Regions from separate parts of the Streptomyces sp. A01 genome, predicted to be linked through region 3. Evidence: riboswitches for the same ligand, from Rfam matches in the RefSeq annotation. Region 3 holds a riboswitch; each other region holds the start of a gene.

Region 1 (4,321 bases), on a different contig from region 3:
GGAGCCCTCGGTGTCCTCGTCGGGGATCTGGTCGGAGTCGGCGACCAGCGCCACCTTCTCCAGGAAGTCGGCCAGCGTGCCGGTTACCGCACCACCGGCCTCGTCCTCATCGGTCTCGTCCTCAACGGTCCCGTCCGCGGCACCGGTCTCGTCCACGCCATCAAGATCGTCGGTGTCGGTGTCAGCGGCAGCAGGGGCACCAGCGTCGGCCAGCTCCGCGGCGTCAGACGCACTGGCGCCCGCCGCGTCCGCAGCCGCCGCCACAGCGGCAGCCGCCCCCGCGACGTCAGTCGGGTCAGCCACCTCTGTCGCCTCAGCACCAGACCCAGACCCAGACCCAGCATTCACAACAGCAGCCGGGCCGGAAGGACCGCCAGGTCCGCCCGCGCTCGGGCCGGCCGGAGCCGCCGACACGCCCCGCTCCTGCTCGAACTCCAGGGCCACTGCCGCCAGCTCCTGGAGGTTCTCCACGCGGGTCTCGTCCTGCGGGTCGGTGGAGGCCTGGAGCTCCGCGAGGTAGCCCGTGCGCTCCAGCACGGCTTCGAGGACCGTCGCGGGGCCCGCGCCCGATTCGACGATGGTTCGCAGGTCCTCCAGCAGGACATTGAACCGGCGGACGGCGTTGACGGAGCGCGCCGCCATCCCGTACGCCTCGTCCACGCGCCGCAGCGCCTGCGCGAACGAGATCTTCTCGCGCTGGGCGAGCGCGTCGATCATGGCTTCGGCGCGGTCGCCGATGCCGCGCTTGGGAACGTTGAGAATGCGCCGCAGGGGCACCGTGTCTTCCGGGTTCGCCAGGACGCGCAGGTACGCGAGGATGTCGCGGACCTCCTTGCGCTCGTAGAAGCGGACACCGCCGACGACCTTGTACGGCAGGCCGACCCGGATGAAGACTTCCTCGAAGACACGGGACTGCGCGTTCGTCCGGTAGAAGACGGCGACGTCGCCCGCCTTGGCTTCGCCCGCGTCCGAGAGCCGGTCGATCTCGTCGGCGATGAACTGCGCCTCGTCGTGCTCGGTGTCCGCGACGTAGCCGGTGATCGTGGCTCCGGCTCCGGCGTCCGTCCACAGGTTCTTAGGGCGGCGGTTCTCGTTGCGCTCGATGACGGCGTTGGCGGCGCTCAGGATCGTCTGCGACGAGCGGTAGTTCTGCTCAAGCAGGATGGTCGTCGCGTTGGGGTAATCCTCCTCGAACTGGAGGATGTTGCGGATCGTCGCACCCCGGAACGCGTAGATCGACTGGTCGGCGTCGCCGACCACGCAGAGCTCGGCGGCGGACTCGGGCGGGCCGACCAGCTCGCGCACAAGCGTGTACTGCGCGTGGTTCGTGTCCTGGTACTCGTCGACCAGCACGTGCCGGAAGCGGCGGCGGTAGTGCTCGGCGACGTCCGGGAACGCCTGGAGCAGGTGCACCGTCGTCATGATGATGTCGTCGAAGTCCAGCGCGTTGGCCTCGCGGAGCCGCGCCTGGTACATCGCGTACGCCTCGGCCAGGGTCTTCTCGAACCCTCCCGCGGACTCCGTCTGGGAGCTGCCCCCGCCAACCTGCCCGGCGAAGGTCTCCTCGTCGATGAGCTCGTTCTTGAGGTTGGAGATCTTCGCGCTGAAGGACTTCGGCGGGAAGCGCTTCGGGTCGAGATCGAGATCCCGGCAGACCAGCGCCATCAGCCGCTTCGAGTCGGCCGCGTCGTAGATCGAGAAGGACGACGTGAAGCCGAGCCGCTTCGACTCGCGGCGCAGGATGCGCACACACGCGCTGTGGAAGGTGGACACCCACATGGCGTTCGCCCGGGGGCCGACCAGCTCGGCGACGCGCTCCTTCATCTCGCCCGCGGCCTTGTTCGTGAAGGTGATCGCCAGGATCTCTCCCGCGTGCGCCCGCTGGGTGCCCAGCAGGTGCGCGATGCGGTGCGTGAGCACGCGGGTCTTGCCCGAGCCGGCCCCGGCGACGATCAGCAGCGGCGAGCCGGCATGCGCGACGGCGGCCCGCTGCTGGTCATTGAGCCCTTCCAGCAGCGCGGCCGGGTCGATGGCGGGCCGGGGCGCACCGTTGCGGTAGTACGCGTCGCGGTCGGCGGGCGCGCCGGAACCGCCCCCGGGCCCGGAGAGGTCCCAGCCCTCGAAGAGGTCGTGCGGGATCTGCTCCGGGGCCTGGCCGGCGGGGCCGCCGGGATCGTCCTCGGGGATCTCATGGTCCTCGGGCGGGGGCTCCTGGCCCGGCTTCTCAAGATCCGCCAGGAAGCTGTCATCAAAGAGGCTGCTCATCGCCAACCGAGTCTAGGCCGCCGCACTGACAACCCGCACAACCCTTTCGGGCAAATCGAACATCAGCCTTCACAGCCGCCCCACACATTGGCTACCGTGCTCGCTCATGGCGGCCCGTATCCCCGTCGGCGACAGCGTCGGCAACGGGTGGCCCGCGCCGAGTCTGGTCCGTCAGCAGGCGGCCGGAGCCGGGGACCCACCTTCCTCACCTCCTCCGGGAGGAGAGGCCAGCATCACCGGGGTGAATCGGCCCGTACCCCCACGTGCGGACCGTAGGGCAGCCTTCCTCCCCTGTCATGTACGCCGCCGACACCGATCGCGTCAGCGGCATCCTTGACGGGGGCAGCCCGAACCCGACAGCTAACCCGGTAGGCGGTCCACGGAAGGAGTCGCCTCCCTTGGCGTCGCACCGCAAACCCCGGGCACGGGGGCTGGAAGCCAGTTCCAGTCGCCGTACCGCTATCGGCCTGACCACGGCCGCTCTCGCCTCTCTCACCCTCCTCTCGCAGACGTCGGCGAACGCCGCTCCCGGCGAGCCGAAGCCCTCGGTCGAGGAGGTGAAGAAGAAGGTCGACAAGCTCTACCAGCAGGCGGGCACGGCCACGCAGGAGTACAACGCGGCCAAGGAGCGCACCGACGGCCAGCGGGTCAAGGCGGACAAACTGCTGGATGACGTGGCCGAGCGCACCGAGAAGGTCAACGAGGCCCGCCGCAAGCTCGGCGCCCTCGCCACAGCCCAGTACCGGACCGGCGGAATGAGCTCGACCGCGACCCTGCTGCTGGCCTCCGACGCGAAGAGCCTCTTCGACCAGTCACACCTGATGGACCGGATGACCGGGCGGCAGCAGCAGGCCATCAAGGACTACCAGACCCAGCAGGCCGACGCCGCGGCCAAGCGGGGCAAGGCCGCGCGAAGCCTCGACTCGCTCACCCGGTCGCAGAACGAGCTGAAGGCCAAGAAGCGGTCCGTCCAGACCAAGCTGACCGAGGCCAGACAGCTGCTGTCGAAGCTGACCGCGGCGGAGAAGGCGCGACTGGCCGAGCTGGAGCGCGAGAAGGAAGCCGAGGCCAAGCGGAAGGCCGAGGAGCTGGCCCGTAAGCAGGCCGAGAAGGAGCGCGCGGAGGCCGCGGAACGCAAGCGCCAGGAAGAGCGCGAGAACAACGGCGGCTCGGGCGACGGAACAGGCAGCGGAACGGGCAACGGGACAGGGGAAGGAACCGGCGACGACCCCGGTGGCAGCACCAGCCCCGGCTCGGGCGACACGACCGACCCCTCCGATCCCGCCGACTCGTCCTACGACGCGAAGGCGAAGAAGGCGATCAGCTTCGCCCGGGCGCAGATAGGCAAGCCGTACGTGTGGGGCGCCACCGGCCCCAATTCGTACGACTGCTCCGGCCTGACCCAGGGCGCGTGGAAGTCGGCCGGGGTGACCCTGCCGCGTACCACCTGGGACCAGGTGAAGGTCGGCAAGCGCGTGTCCACATCCAGCCTCAAGCCGGGCGACCTCGTCTTCTTCTACGACGACATCAGCCACGTCGGCCTGTACATCGGCGGCGGCAAGATGATCCACGCGCCGAAGCCCGGTGCGAACGTGCGGGTCGAGTCGATCTACTACATGCCGATCTACGGGAACGTCCGCCCGGCCTGACGCGGAGCACTGACGCGGAGCACTGACAAGCGCCGACGCGGAGCGGGACGCAGGGCGCAGGCTCGTCCTCTTCTCCGGAGACCCCCGCGGTCTCCTGATGAGGGCGGGCCTGCCGCCGCGCTCAGCTGGTGCCGCTCACGCCGTGCCCTGCTGGTGCCCTGCTGCTCGGTGAGCCGTCCGCCAGGGCTGCGGCTCGACAGCCCTGTGTCTCGACAGCCGTGCGTGACGCGCCCGTGCCGCCGCAGGTCACACCCACAGCACGGCGATGAACGTATTGGCGACCGTGAGCAACCCGATCGTGCCGAAGACGGTGGCCGACAGCTTTTCCTTGTCGCGCTTCACGTAGACCAGTCCGATGATCACGAGCAGCAGGGCCAGCTTGATCGTGAGTTTGGTGTGGTTGATCG
Region 2 (4,321 bases), on a different contig from region 3:
CCATGGGCCTTCTACCGTGGACAGCCGACAGCCGACAGCCGACAGCCGACAGCCGACAGCACGCCGTCCCGCCGGATGGCCGGCGGGACGACGTGCGAGACCCCTATGGCTGCGTCGGGTCTCTCCCCCGTGCGCAGGAGGCTGCCGCTTGTGGGCGCCGATCAGATGGATCAGTACTTCGAGGAGGCCCACACGTATGCGCCCTGGGGCCCCACAGGCGGTGCCACTTGGCGGCTGCTTCGACCCCGTCCCCTGCCGGGAGCTGGGCCTGGGCCGCGGTGGTTGTCCGAGGCTGGGTCGTAGATTCCGCGGCGATCGCGCCGGAGAGCGGGGTCAGGGCGAGTCCTCCGCCGAGCACGGTGTCGCCGCCGACAGAGCGAGGCTCTTACGTACGTTCATGATGTGCGTTTTCCTCCCCGTCCGGTGTGCACCACAGATGATGCCGTGGCGTGGCGGCCAACGACGAGAGCCGCAGGCCCAGTTGGTCGCCGCTGAGTCGTCCCACGCGCTGACCTGCTGGGACGCTGCCCGGGGAGACGCCGCGATGGGACGACGCTGGGACATCGGCGGTGTTCGCATCCCAGAATGGCCGCTTCTCGGTGGGAACCGGAGGCGGGAATGTGATGTCGTCCTCGGCATAGGGGCACGGCGCCTCAAGGAATGTCGACGCGTGTGGAGTGGAACATGCCGCGTTGGAAAGAACTGCCTGCTTCTCTGGATCACCGGGTGGCGCAACTCATCATTCAGTTGCGCAAGTTAAAAGATCGCAGCGGACTCAGCCTCGCCTCCCTGGCGACCAGGACCCCGTACAGCAAGTCGTCATGGGCGTGATACCTCAGCGGGGAGAAGCCGCCGCCGCGGGAGGCCGTGGTCGCGCTGTGCCGACTGGCGGGTGAGCCCACCGGGCGGCTGGTGGCGCTGTGGGAACTGGCGGACGCGGCCTGGAGCGGCCGGGCCCGGTTGACGGCCGAGGGCGAGAGGCGCCGTACCGAACGGGAGCGGTACGGCGTGCACGGCGAGTGCCGCGCGGCCGCCCCGCCCGGGAGCGCCGCAGGGCAGTCACGGGGGGAGCGAACGGGCCCCAGGCTGGCGGTGCTGGTGGCGGGGGGCTGCGCCGGGGTGGCTGCCGTCGCGGCTGGAGTGATCAGCGTGACGGCGGTCGGCGCGGACGGCGACCGTCCGCCGGACGGTCGCGGTCGCCGACGGCGGCCGCGCCGCCCGGCTGCCACGGAGAGTCCTGCCACGGAGAGTCCTGCCACGGAGAGTCCTGCGACGGTGGGGACCCGCTGGCGCTGGGGTGCGTGGATGGGGGCGGGCGGTGACGGTGCTGGACAAGGCGGCCGCCGGGGGGCGGCGGGTGCAGATCCGGTACAGCGAGGCATGCGCGGCGGCGTGGGGGCGGCTGGTGCAGGGAGAGCAGGGGGACCGGATAGCGATGTCGGTGGCGGGAACCGCCCTGAAGCGGGTGGAGACCAATGACGCGTACGCGGATCGCGGCTACCGCTTCACGCCGATGGCGCCGGCCGCCGGGCCGGGGGACATGAGGCTGTGCCTCGACCCGGCGGGCAAAGCGCCGCGCCAGTGCTTCCAGGCGCCTGGAGCGCGCTAGCGGACCTGACGCGAAACCGGACCATTGGGGCATCTCGGGCGCCAGTGACGCAGCTCACTGAATTGCGAGGCAACCTGTTACTCGGTGCGTCCGTCTGAATTCGGCAATCGTCAATCGTGCCCGTACGCAGGAAACTTATCGATGATCGCTGCGGTCGCTTATTGCTGTGAGAAATGGATCTCATGCACAGCGTGATGTCGGGCCGCCCGAATGTGCCGTAGTGGATCTCCAGTTGCTTGATCAAGCTTGTCGCGGAGAAATTCATGTGTTTACTTTGGCGCCCCGCTGAAACGCAGGCGGGAATCCGCAGCCGGAATGCCGAATCTTGCCGCCGGCCGCGGAGAAACCTCGACTGATCACGGCAAGAGCGGGGGAACCAGGTAAGCGCCGGACCGTGCTTTTCGCGGTACGGCTAGGGGTGAAGACGCGAGGCGGCGTAAGCCGCGGCAATGTGCGTCCGGGCAACTCCAGCCCGAATCCGACAGCTCACCTCGTAGGCATAGGAGAGGAAACACCCCTATGTCTAGTCGTGGACGCCACCGCCGTATCACCACCGGCCGCCTCGCGCGGATCTCGCTCGCCCTGACCGCGGGCGGCGCCGGTCTGGCCATCCCGTTCCTGGGCGCGACCCAGGCGAACGCCGCTTCGGTCGATACCTGGGACAAGGTCGCCGAGTGCGAGAGCACTGGCAACTGGAGCATCAACACGGGTAACGGCTTCTACGGTGGCCTGCAGTTCACCGAGAGCACCTGGCGGGAGTTCGGCGGCACCGCTTACGCCCCGCGCGCCGACCTGGCCACCAAGGACCAGCAGATCGCCATCGCCGAGAAGGTCCTGGCCAGCCAGGGCCCGGGCGCCTGGCCGGTGTGCTCGGGCAAGGCCGGTCTCACCGCTGGTGGCGAGGCTCCCCAGATCGCGCCGAACGGCACCAAGGAGAAGGCCCCGACGACCCGCGACGCGCGTCCCGCGCCCGCGCCGAAGGCCGACAGCAAGCCCGCCGCCCGCGCCGAGAGGGCGAAGCCCGTACACGGCGACTCGTACACCGTGCGGACCCACGACACCCTCTTCAAGATCGCCAACGCTGAGGGCATCGAGGGCGGCTGGCGCGCCGTCTACAACGCCAACGAGGACGTCGTCGGGTCCGACCCGGACCTGATCTACCCCGGTCAGAAGCTGAGCCTGCCGGGCGAGGGCAAGGCCCCGGCCACCCCGAAGCCGCAGGCGGCGAAGCCCAAGGCGGCGGCGCCGAAGGCCGAGTCGAAGCCCGCACCGGCCAAGGCCGAGCAGCCCTCGTCGTCCGGGTTCACCGCGCCGGTGGCCAACACCACCCTGGGGACCCCGTACCACCAGTCGGGCGGCAGCTGGTCCAGCGGCTACCACACCGGCGTTGACTTCCCGGTGTCGACCGGCACCCAGGTCAAGGCCATCGGTGCTGGTGAGGTCGTCTCCGCCGCTTCCGGCGGCGCGTACGGCAACGAGGTCGTGATCCGTCACGCCGACGGCAGGTACAGCCAGTACGCGCACCTGTCGCAGCTGTCCGTGTCCGCCGGGCAGTCGGTCACCTCCGGCCAGCAGATCGGCCTGTCGGGCAGCACCGGCAACAGCAGCGGCCCGCACCTGCACTTCGAGGTCCGCAGCGGTGCCGGCTACGGGTCGGACATCGACCCCATCGCCTACCTCCGTGCCAAGGGCGTCAACCTCTGAGCCCACTATGGCTCACGCGTCACTCCTGACGTCCCAGTGCCCCTCCTCGCCGCATGTGGCGAGGAGGGGCACTCTCGTTGGCCGAGACCGGGGCCGGGGCCGCACTCGCCGATCGTCAGCGGTCGGCGCCGACCAGGGTCAGCACCTCGTCGGCCAGCTCGTGCGCGGGCCGTTCGCCGTCCAGGAGAACGGTGTCGGCGGGCAAGGTGTCGACGGCGGCCGCGCACCGCGCGATCTGCGCCTTCCCCCACTGACGCGCCGCCTCATCGCGCTCCGGGTCCCCCGGCGCGACCACGCGCGCGTCGATCCGTGCGGCAAGCACCTCCGGCGGGACCTTGAGGAAGAAGTGGTGCAGAGCCACTCCCGCCTCCCGGAACGCGCCGAAGATCTCGTCCATGTACCCCGGGTCGACCAGCGTCATGGGGGCGAGGACCGGCCGCTCGTACTCCTCGACCAGTCCGAGGGCGACGGACGCCACCTGCCGCCGCCACAGCCTGAGATCCTGGAAGTCACCGGTCGGCACGTCCACGATCTCCCGCAGCAGATAACCGACGTGCTCGGGGTCGTACACCAACGGCGCGGGCCAGCGCCGGTGCAATTCGCCGACCAGGGTGGTCTTCCCGCTGCCGAAAGCCCCGTTCACCCAGACGATCACGCATGTCTCCCCTCCGCCGCCGCTGTCAGCAGGCACGCTAACCCGCGACATCCCGGCTGCCCACGCTGGGCCGGTGGTGCGGGGGCGCAGCCCATGGCCAGGCAGTTGGCAAGGCGAATGGGCAATCCCGACAAGGATTGGTCAGCGAGGCGGAGGCCGGGGCGGCGGCTGGCACCATGCCGACGTGGACACCGCAGACGTACCGCGACCCGTGCGGCGCCTCCGGGAGCGGGGCGCTGGGGAGAGCGACGAGCAGGTGACCCGCTGGGCGCTGGAGGCGCGCGGCGGTGACGCGGAGGCGGCGGAACGGTTCGTACGCGCCACTCATCGCGACACCTGGCGGTTCGTCGCCT
Region 3 (4,321 bases):
GCCGCTACGGTAAGTGCACGAGCTGGTCGCTGGGGGGCGCGGCGGGACATGGCCGGGAGGAGAGAAGACATGAGGCATTCACCACTGGGCGGGGATACTCCCGCCGGGCAGCTTGCGGGGCTGCTCGCCCGCGCCCAGAACGGCTTCGACATCGGCGACGCGATGCTCGAACGACTGCGTACTGCACTGATGCACCAGTCTGAGCTGCGCTCATGCCGCCAGTCCAACACTCGCTCAAGCCCGGTCGGCTGCAACACGTACCGGCATGTGTTCCTGCTCGCTGATGGCAGCAGCCTGTTGCTGTGGGAGCTGGAGCACAACACGGGCCTGGGCGGAGGCGCGCCCTCCGGAGGTGCGCCGGCGGCTGAGGCGGCTGGGGAGTCCAGTGCTGAGAGACCGGTCGAAGGGTGGCCGTCCGCCGACGGCCGGACCGGCGGGTGGTCCGGCGGGTGGTCCGACGGGTGGTCCGACGACGAGGTGCTGTACGAGCTGTACGCCGATGAGCGGGCACTGGAGATCGCCGAGCGGCGGGTGCACGAGCGGATCGGTGGCGCCATGTGGGACGAGATCGACAGCATTCCCTTTTGGTTGCCCGAGCAACTTCGTTCGCCCGTTGGTTCCTTCGCGCCGCGCCGTGCGTACGCGATCGACGATTCCCCCGACCACGCCCGCCGCGTACTGCGCCGCGCGGAGAATCCCGACCGCCCTGGTGATGACGTCCGCGAACTGCTCACGACGGCTCTCGCGCACGACATCGCCCTCGCCTCCAAGCCCCGGCACCGCAGCGGCGGCGCTGACACCACCTGGTGCCGCTTCTACGAGCACGCGTTTTTGCTCGTCGGCGGTGACGAACTCGTCCTGTGGGAGCTTGAGCACAACCTGACGCCGGACGGCCGCCTGGTGTGCGAGGTCTACCTCGACGAGGCGGCCGCCGAACTGGCGGCCGACCGGCACGCCCGCGCCCTCGGTGTCGAGCTGTAGCGGCGTAGAACGAGTGCTGTAGCGGCGCGCGAGCTGAGCGGCTGTAGCAGTGCGGCGCCGCGTCCCTTTCAACCTTTCTTCGAGTCTCTCTTTTCTAGTACGAGTCTCTCCTTCCATGAGTCTCCCTTTCTACGACTCTCTCCCTGGCCTCTTCCGGCCTTCCACTCGTCGCCGCCCCGTGCTGCCGACGCCCTCGTCCTCCGGCCCGGATCGGTGGCCTGCGGACCGCGGCCCGGTATGTGGCGGCGCAGACTGACGCGCGCGTCGGTGGGGACCTGTTCGCGGTCCAGGAGACCCCGCATGGGGTCCGGCTCCTCATCGGGGGCGTCCGGGGCAAGGGGCTGGGCGCGGTGGAGGCCGTCGCGGTCGTCATCGGCGCCTTCCGGGAGGCGGCGGAGCGGGAGAAGACCCTTGAGGGACTGGCCGACCGACTGGAGCGGGCCCTGCGACGGGAGAGGGCGCGGCGGATACGGGGACTGCGGCGGGTACGGGGACTTCGGCGGGTACGGAGATTTCGGTGGGTGCGGCGACGGCTGCGGCGGTGGCGGGTACGGCGACTGCGGTGAGTTCGGCTACCCCGAGGCTTTATCCGTCGCGTTGTGTAGTCGATCTTGACCCCTCCGCTAGACCGATGCCGTAGTGCAGTCAAGGGAGTGGTTTATTCCTGAGAAGCGCTTGGAAACACGCCGTGCTCTCTATTAACGTTCGATAACGCAGCGCGGTTGTCACTGTCGTCGCAAGAGGCGGCACCGTGCGCCGTCGCCGAATCCCGCGGGCGCAGCACCACGTGTCACACCACATGTGTCACACCAGCACATGGGTCACACGAGCTGTGCCAAGGGAACCGGGGAACCACACCTTGGGGTGAATCGGGCTGAACCAGGCCCGTAGGAGACCTTCCTGCTCCGAACCCGTCAGCTAACCCGGTAGGCGAGAAGGAAGGAAAGGAGCACGCCCCCGTGGCGTCCAACACGTCTGCCCTGGAAGAGACTTCCCCCGTCTACGACGGTTTTGACGGCCCCCCTGGCGAAGACTCTTGGGAGGAGTGGAATCCCACCGCGGAATCCATCGCCCCCGTTCGCGGCAGGCATCGCGTGGCCAAGCAGCGCGGCGGCACCATGGCGCGCAGCGGAGCCGTGCTCGGTGTCGGCGTCATCGCGGCGGTCGGCGCGGGCGGCATGGCGTCCGCCAAGGAACGCCCGAACACCCCCATATCCATGCCCGACCTCGCGCACGTCGCCGACGAGGTCATGGACACCGTGCCCGACGCCAGTGAGCTTCCCGGCGTCGGGTCGTTCGTGTCCGACGACTCCGGCGACTCTCCCGGTCAGGCCGACCCCACGGCGGGCACCCCGCTGACCCAGGCGGGCCTCACCACCGAGGAGTCGGCGAACGGCACCGCCAACGCGGGCGAGGCGCTGCGGACCCGCATCCTGCGGCAGGCCGAGTCCCAGCAGGCGGCGGCCGAGGCGGCCGAACGGGCGGCGGCCGAGAAGGCGGCGCAGGAGTCGGCGGCGGCGGAAGCGGCGCGTAAGAAGGCCGCCGAGGCGGAGAAGAAGAAGGCCGCCGAGGCCGAGGCCAAGCGCGAGGCCGCAGCGGAGGCCAAGCGGAAGGCCGAGGCGGAGCGGCGTGCCAAGCTCGCCGCGAGCTACTCGCTCCCCGTCGGCTCGTACACGCTGACCTCGTCGTTCGGCCAAGCGGGCGACATGTGGTCGGCGAACCACACCGGCCAGGACTTCGCCGCCCCGACCGGCACTCCGGTGAAGGCGGTGCACAGCGGCACCATCACGCAGGCCGGGTGGGCAGGCTCGTACGGATACCGCATCGTCCTCACGCTCAAGGACGGTACCGAGGTCTGGTACTGCCACCTGTCGTCGATGACGCGGACGTCCGGCGAGGTGACCACAGGCGACGTCATCGGCCGGGTCGGCGCCACCGGCAATGTCACCGGGGCGCATCTGCACCTGGAGGTCAGGCCGGGCGGCGGAGCTCCGATCGACCCGATGGCCTGGCTGCGCGAGCACGGCTTGCAGCCGTAGGGGCTGGGCAGCGGCCGCCGCCAGATGCGGTATGCGCCACGTGGCGTGCGGCGAGCGGCATGTGCCATGTGGCTGAAACGCGGCGATGATCGGCTGGAACATGTGGCGTCGTGAGTTCGTTGATCTACGCATGGCGGATCATGGAAACATCACGCGTACAGGTTCGCGCCGCATCGGCGAGGCAGACGTCTTTCCGCTGGCGCTCGGCGGCAACGTGTTCGGCTGGAGTGCCGACGAGCGCGAGTCCTTCGACGTCCTCGACGCCTATACGGCCGCGGGCGGCAACTTCATCGACACCGCCGACGTCTATTCGGCGTGGGTGCCGGGCAACGTGGGCGGCGAGTCCGAAACCATCATCGGCAACTGGCTGACGGCGCGCGGCAACCGCTCCGACGTCCTCATCGCCACGAAGGTGGGTGCCGGTCATCCGCAGCGGCGCGGGCTGGCCGGGGCCGCCATCAAGGCCGGTGTCGAGGCGTCCCTGGCTCGGCTGCGTACCGACTACATCGATCTCTACTACACCCACTACGACGACACGTCGGTGCCGGTGGAGGAGATCATCACGACCCTCGACGGCCTGGTGCGCGAGGGCAAGGTCCGGCAGATCGCTGCCTCCAACATCTCCCCCGAGCGGCTCAACGCTTCTCTGGAGTTCTCCGAGCGGGAGAATCTGGCCCGCTACGTAGCGCTGCAACCGCACTACAACCTCGTCTCCCGCGACACGTACGAGGGTGAGCTGGCCGCCGTGGCCGAGCGGCACGGGCTGGCAGCCGTTCCTTACTACTCGCTCGCCTCCGGCTTCCTCACCGGCAAGTACCGGCCGGGTGATGAAGGCGTAGAGAGCGTGCGGGCAGAGGGCGCCGCCAAGCATCTGCGGACCGAGCGTGGCCTGCGGGTGCTCGCGGCCCTGGACGCGGTCGCCGAGGCGCACGGCGCCGAACTCGCGACGGTGGCACTGGCGTGGCTGGCGGCGCAGCCGACGGTCGTCGCGCCGATCGCCAGCGCCCGCACCGTGGAGCAGCTGCCCGCCCTGCTGGCCGTCGCAGAGCTCACCCTCTCGGCTACGGAACTGGCGACGCTGACCGAGGCTTCGGCCTGAGACACGGCTTGAGCGCCACCCGGCTGCGCTCGCTGGCTGCGCTCGCGCAGAAGAGCACCGGCTCGCGCGCGACCGCCACGAAGCCGCTTCGCGGAGGGGCACGTGAGCGGGCTCAGCCGGGCACCGGCGCGGTGACGGGCGTTCAGGCAGCGGCGCACCTACCCGAAATGGTCCGGGCATTCCCTTTGCGTGCACACGAAAT
Region 4 (4,321 bases), on a different contig from region 3:
GGCCCGCTTCGCCGCCGAGGGGCCCACCCCAGAGGAGATGGAGCGCGCGCAGGCGCAGTTGGAGCGCGAATGGCTGGACCGGCTCGCCACGGTCGGCGGCCGCGCCGACGAACTGTGCCGGTACGCGGTGCTGTTCGGCGACCCGCAGCTGGCGCTGAGCGCCGTGAGCCGGGTGCTCGACGTCACCGCCGAGGAGGTACGGGCGGTCGCCCAGGCCCGGCTGCGCCCGGACAACCGCGCGGTGCTGGTCTACGAGCCGATCACACCGGCCGAGGAACCCGAGGCGGCCGAGCCGACGGAGCCGACCGACGTGGTCGAGGCCGATGACAACGCAGCGAGCGAAGAAGGGGCCGACCGGTGAGCGACGCCGCAGCCACGACCGCGACCCAGACGAACGCGACCAACGCCACCAACGCGACGGACACAGCCGTGACCAGCATGGAATTCCACCCCCAGCCACAGCCGGGCGAGGCCAGGCCATGGGCCTTCCCCGCCCCCGAGCGCGGCGGGCTGCCCAACGGCCTCACCGTGCTCCGCTGCCACCGCCCCGGCCAGCAGGTCGTCGCGGTCGAGGTCAACCTCGCCGCGCCGCTCGAAGCCGAGCCGAAGGGGCTCGACGGCGTTGCCACGATCATGGCCCGGGCGCTGTCCGAGGGGACCGACAAGCACGCGGCCGAGGACTTCGCCGCCGAGCTGGAGCGCTGCGGTGCGACGCTCGACGCGTACGCCGACCACCCCGGCATCCGCGTCTCCCTGGAGGTCCCGGCGTCCCGGCTGCACAAGGCGCTCGGCCTGCTCGCCGACGCGCTGCGCGCCCCCGCCTTCCCCGACGGCGAGATCGAGCGGCTGGTCCGCAACCGGCTCGACGAGATCCCGCATGAGCTGGCCAACCCGGCCCGCCGTGCCGCGATGGCCCTGTCCAAGGAGCTGTTCGCGGCCGACTCCCGGATGTCCCGGCCCCGCCAGGGCACCGAGGACACCGTGCGGGACATCGACGCCGCCGCCGTGCGCGCCTTCTACGCGGCGCACGTGCGCCCGGCGACGGCCACCGTCGTGGTCGTCGGCGACCTGACCGGCGTCGACCTCGACGAGGCGCTGGCCGACACCCTCGGCGCCTGGACGGGGGACATGGCCGAGCCCCGGCCCGTGCCCGCCGTGTCCGCCGACGACACCGGCCGTGTCGTCATCGTGGACCGCCCCGGCGCCGTCCAGACGCAGCTGCTCATCGGCCGGGTCGGCGCGGACCGGCACGACCAGGTCTGGCCCGCCCAGGTGCTCGGCACGTACTGCCTCGGCGGCACGCTCACCTCGCGTCTCGACCGGGTGCTGCGGGAGGAGAAGGGCTACACCTACGGCGTCCGCGCGTTCGCCCAGGTCATGCGCTCCACCCCGGACGGCTCCGGGGCGTCGCTGCTGGCCCTCAGCGGTTCGGTGGCCACCGAGGTCACCGGACCGGCCCTGGACGACGCCTGGAAGGTGCTGCGCACCCTGGCGGCCGAGGGTCTGACCGACGACGAGCGCGATGTGGCCGTGCAGAACCTCGTGGGCGTCGCCCCGCTGAAGTTCGAGACCGCCGCCTCCGTCGCGGGCACCCTCGCCGACCAGGTCGAGCAGCATCTGCCGGACGACTACCAGGCCCGGCTGTACGCGCGACTCGCGCAGACCGGCACGGTCGAGGCGACGGCCGCTGTCGTCAACGCCTTCCCGGTGGACCGCCTGGTGACGGTGCTGGTCGGTGACGCCTCGGTCATCGAGGAGCCGGTCAAGGCGCTGGGCATCGGCGACGTGCGGGTGGTCACGGGCTGACCCCTGGCCCGCCCGGGGCGGCTCCTGGCGGGCCGCCCTCTCTCGCCCTGTCCGGCTGCCGCGGCGGGCCGCCTCCGGGCCGTCCGGCGCTCCGTTCCGACCCGGTCCGGAGGTGTCGTACCGGCGCGCGCTCAGCGGCAGTCGGGGTGGGCGGCGGGACAAAGCGGGCGAGGAGGCCCTGGTGTCGTACGCGACACCAGGGCCTTCGGTATGTCCGGTTTGCTGGAGAGGCTGCCTGTCTGCCGTGTGGCGTACGCAACAAACAGCCTGTTCTGTTTGCCGTTCGAAAGACGTCCCGCTTAGCGTCAATCCGGTTGTCCGTCAGAAACCAGTCACAACCGTGGCGCCGGGCAGCCATCGCCGAGTCCCCGTACGGCGCGAGCCAGGGGAGCCGGGGACCCATATGTCCCCTGGGGTGAATCGGTCACCATCCCGCGAGGGTGTGGTGCCCGTAGGAGACCTTCCTGCTCCGAACCCGTCAGCTAACCCGGTAGGCGAGAAGGAAGGAAAGGAGTACGCCTGCCCATGGCGTTCACCCGTGCCCCCGGTCGGCATCGCCGTCCCAGCCGCTTGTCCCGTAACACCGCGAGCGTCGCCGGCATAGCCACCCTCGCCGCCACCGGAGTCGTCGCCGGTATCGCCGCCCCCGCGATGGCCGCCTCAGGACCGGACACCACCGAGGCCGAGGACACCGGCCTCCACCAGGCGATCGCCGTCGACGAGGCCATCGCCGACCAGATCGGCGCCCAGGCCGACGCCCAGTACACGGCCGCCGAGCAGGCCGCCGCCAAGCTGAAGGCCGAGGAAGAGGCGCGCGAGCAGGCCAAGGAGTACGCCGCCGAGGCCAAGAAGAAGGCCGACGAGTCCAAGCGCAAGGCCGCCGCCGAGGCCGCGAAGAAGAAGGCCGCGGCGAAGAAGGCCGCCGCCGAGGCCGCCAGTGAGCGCTCCGAGGACACCGCACGTCCCGCCCGCTCCGCCGAGCGCCCGGCCCTCGGCTCGTACGTCTCCCCGATCGCGGGCAGCTACGTCTCCACCCAGTACCAGGCGTCCGGTGGTGCCTGGTCCTCCGGCAGCCACACCGGTGTGGACTTCCACGCCGCCTCCGGCACCTCGGTCCGCGCTGTGGGCTCGGGCACCGTCGTCGAGGCGGGCTGGGGCGGCGCGTACGGCAACAACATCGTGATCAAGATGAACGACGGCACGTACACCCAGTACGGCCACCTGTCGTCCGTCGGCGTCTCGGTCGGCCAGACGGTCACCCCGGGCCAGCAGATCGGCCTCTCCGGCAGCACGGGCAACTCCAGCGGCCCGCACCTGCACTTCGAGGCCCGCACCTCCGCCGAGTACGGCTCGGACATCGACCCCGTGGCGTACCTGCGGTCGCACGGCGTCAGCGTCTGACCGGCCCAGGCGGCTGTCCGGCACGCGCCCGTCCCGCCGGCAGCCACCCGCGAGGCGTCCCCCTCGCCACCCGCTCCGCTCACCGAAGGCCCCGGCTCCCCAGCCGGGGCCTTCGGCGTCGCCATGGCCAAAAAATATCCATGAAATCCCCGGGTCCGTCGGAAATACCGCCGCCTTCGAATACAGTTGCTGGACAGACATCAAAAGGGCGAGTTTCGCGGGGATTAAAGCGGAGGTTCGACAATGGGGGACCGTACGATTTCCGCGCACGTGGTATGCGTGGCGATCCGCGACGACATCGTGTCAGGGACCTTCGCCCCCGGCAGCAGGCTGACCGAGGAGCTGCTCGCCCGGCGCTACGGAGTCTCCCGGGTCCCGGTGCGCGAGGCGCTGCGCACGCTGGAGTCGGAGGGCTTCGTGGCCACGCGCAGGCACGCGGGCGCGTGCGTCGCGCGGCCCACCGAGCGGGAGGCCGCCGATCTGCTGGAACTGCGGGCGCTGGTGGAGCCGCTGGGCGCGGCCCGTGCGGCGCAGCGCCGCACCGAGGCGCACCTCAAGGTGTTGCGGGGGCTGGTCCGGCTCGGCCAGGAGCGCGCCCAGCGGGGGCAGCTGAGCGAGCTGAGGCCGCTGGGGGAGTGGTTCCACGAGACGCTCGCCCAGGCGTCGGGCAGCCCCAGCCTCGCGGCGCTGCTGACCCAGCTGCGCCGCAAGATCACCTGGTTGTACGCGGTCCAGCCGCCGGTGCGCGCCACCCAGTCGTGGACGGAGTACGGGGCGCTGGTGGACGCCGTGGGACGGAGCGACCCGGAGCGGGCCCGCTCGCTCGTCACGGCGCAAGCGGAACGCGCGCGGGCCGGGTACCGGCTTCGCAGCGCGGTCCAGGTGAGTTATTCGAAACATGTTGTCAACACCGCGAGTGCTCACCATTAACGGCCGTCCCGTATACAACGCACAGTAATTCGCGCGTCGGCCTCAGGTCATTCCGCGCCAATAAACAACAAAGCCGCGGTGACCTGAATTCTGGTCGCCGCGGCCGTGTCGTGAGTGGAAAAGCGAATCAGACCGTCTCCGGAAGCTCCTCAAGTCCCTCGGAGACCAGCTTCGCGAGGCGGTC

Evidence for each region. Region 3 has a riboswitch for cyclic di-AMP ahead of AC5P1B_RS26350 (M23 family metallopeptidase). Riboswitches for the same ligand answer to the same signal wherever they lie in the genome.
Region 1: it holds a riboswitch for cyclic di-AMP, as region 3 does, so the genes downstream of both, AC5P1B_RS09540 (C40 family peptidase) here and AC5P1B_RS26350 (M23 family metallopeptidase) in region 3, are expected to answer to the same signal.
Region 2: it holds a riboswitch for cyclic di-AMP, as region 3 does, so the genes downstream of both, AC5P1B_RS19045 (transglycosylase family protein) here and AC5P1B_RS26350 (M23 family metallopeptidase) in region 3, are expected to answer to the same signal.
Region 4: it holds a riboswitch for cyclic di-AMP, as region 3 does, so the genes downstream of both, AC5P1B_RS25640 (M23 family metallopeptidase) here and AC5P1B_RS26350 (M23 family metallopeptidase) in region 3, are expected to answer to the same signal.

The regions. Positions count from the first base shown of each region.
Region 1 is NZ_JBWLKN010000006.1:5,711-10,031, forward strand. It holds gene AC5P1B_RS09535 (ATP-dependent DNA helicase) at 1-2,265, opposite strand, end outside; cyclic di-AMP (ydaO/yuaA leader) riboswitch at 2,411-2,655, shown strand; gene AC5P1B_RS09540 (C40 family peptidase) at 2,664-3,914, shown strand; gene AC5P1B_RS09545 (hypothetical protein) at 4,161-4,321, opposite strand, start outside.
Region 2 is NZ_JBWLKN010000013.1:49,207-53,527, reverse strand. It holds gene AC5P1B_RS19055 (hypothetical protein) at 673-831, shown strand; gene AC5P1B_RS19050 (DUF2690 domain-containing protein) at 1,319-1,609, shown strand; cyclic di-AMP (ydaO/yuaA leader) riboswitch at 1,926-2,121, shown strand; gene AC5P1B_RS19045 (transglycosylase family protein) at 2,129-3,313, shown strand; gene AC5P1B_RS19040 (AAA family ATPase) at 3,429-3,968, opposite strand; gene AC5P1B_RS19035 (sigma-70 family RNA polymerase sigma factor) at 4,153-4,321, shown strand, end outside.
Region 3 is NZ_JBWLKN010000022.1:96,615-100,935, forward strand. It holds gene AC5P1B_RS26340 (DUF6227 family protein) at 70-981, shown strand; partial or broken gene AC5P1B_RS26345 (SpoIIE family protein phosphatase) at 1,179-1,448, shown strand; cyclic di-AMP (ydaO/yuaA leader) riboswitch at 1,805-1,929, shown strand; gene AC5P1B_RS26350 (M23 family metallopeptidase) at 1,941-3,020, shown strand; gene AC5P1B_RS26355 (aldo/keto reductase) at 3,151-4,119, shown strand.
Region 4 is NZ_JBWLKN010000021.1:65,922-70,242, reverse strand. It holds gene AC5P1B_RS25650 (M16 family metallopeptidase) at 1-361, shown strand, start outside; gene AC5P1B_RS25645 (M16 family metallopeptidase) at 439-1,806, shown strand; cyclic di-AMP (ydaO/yuaA leader) riboswitch at 2,155-2,317, shown strand; gene AC5P1B_RS25640 (M23 family metallopeptidase) at 2,332-3,207, shown strand; gene AC5P1B_RS25635 (GntR family transcriptional regulator) at 3,451-4,137, shown strand; gene AC5P1B_RS25630 (HPr family phosphocarrier protein) at 4,265-4,321, opposite strand, start outside.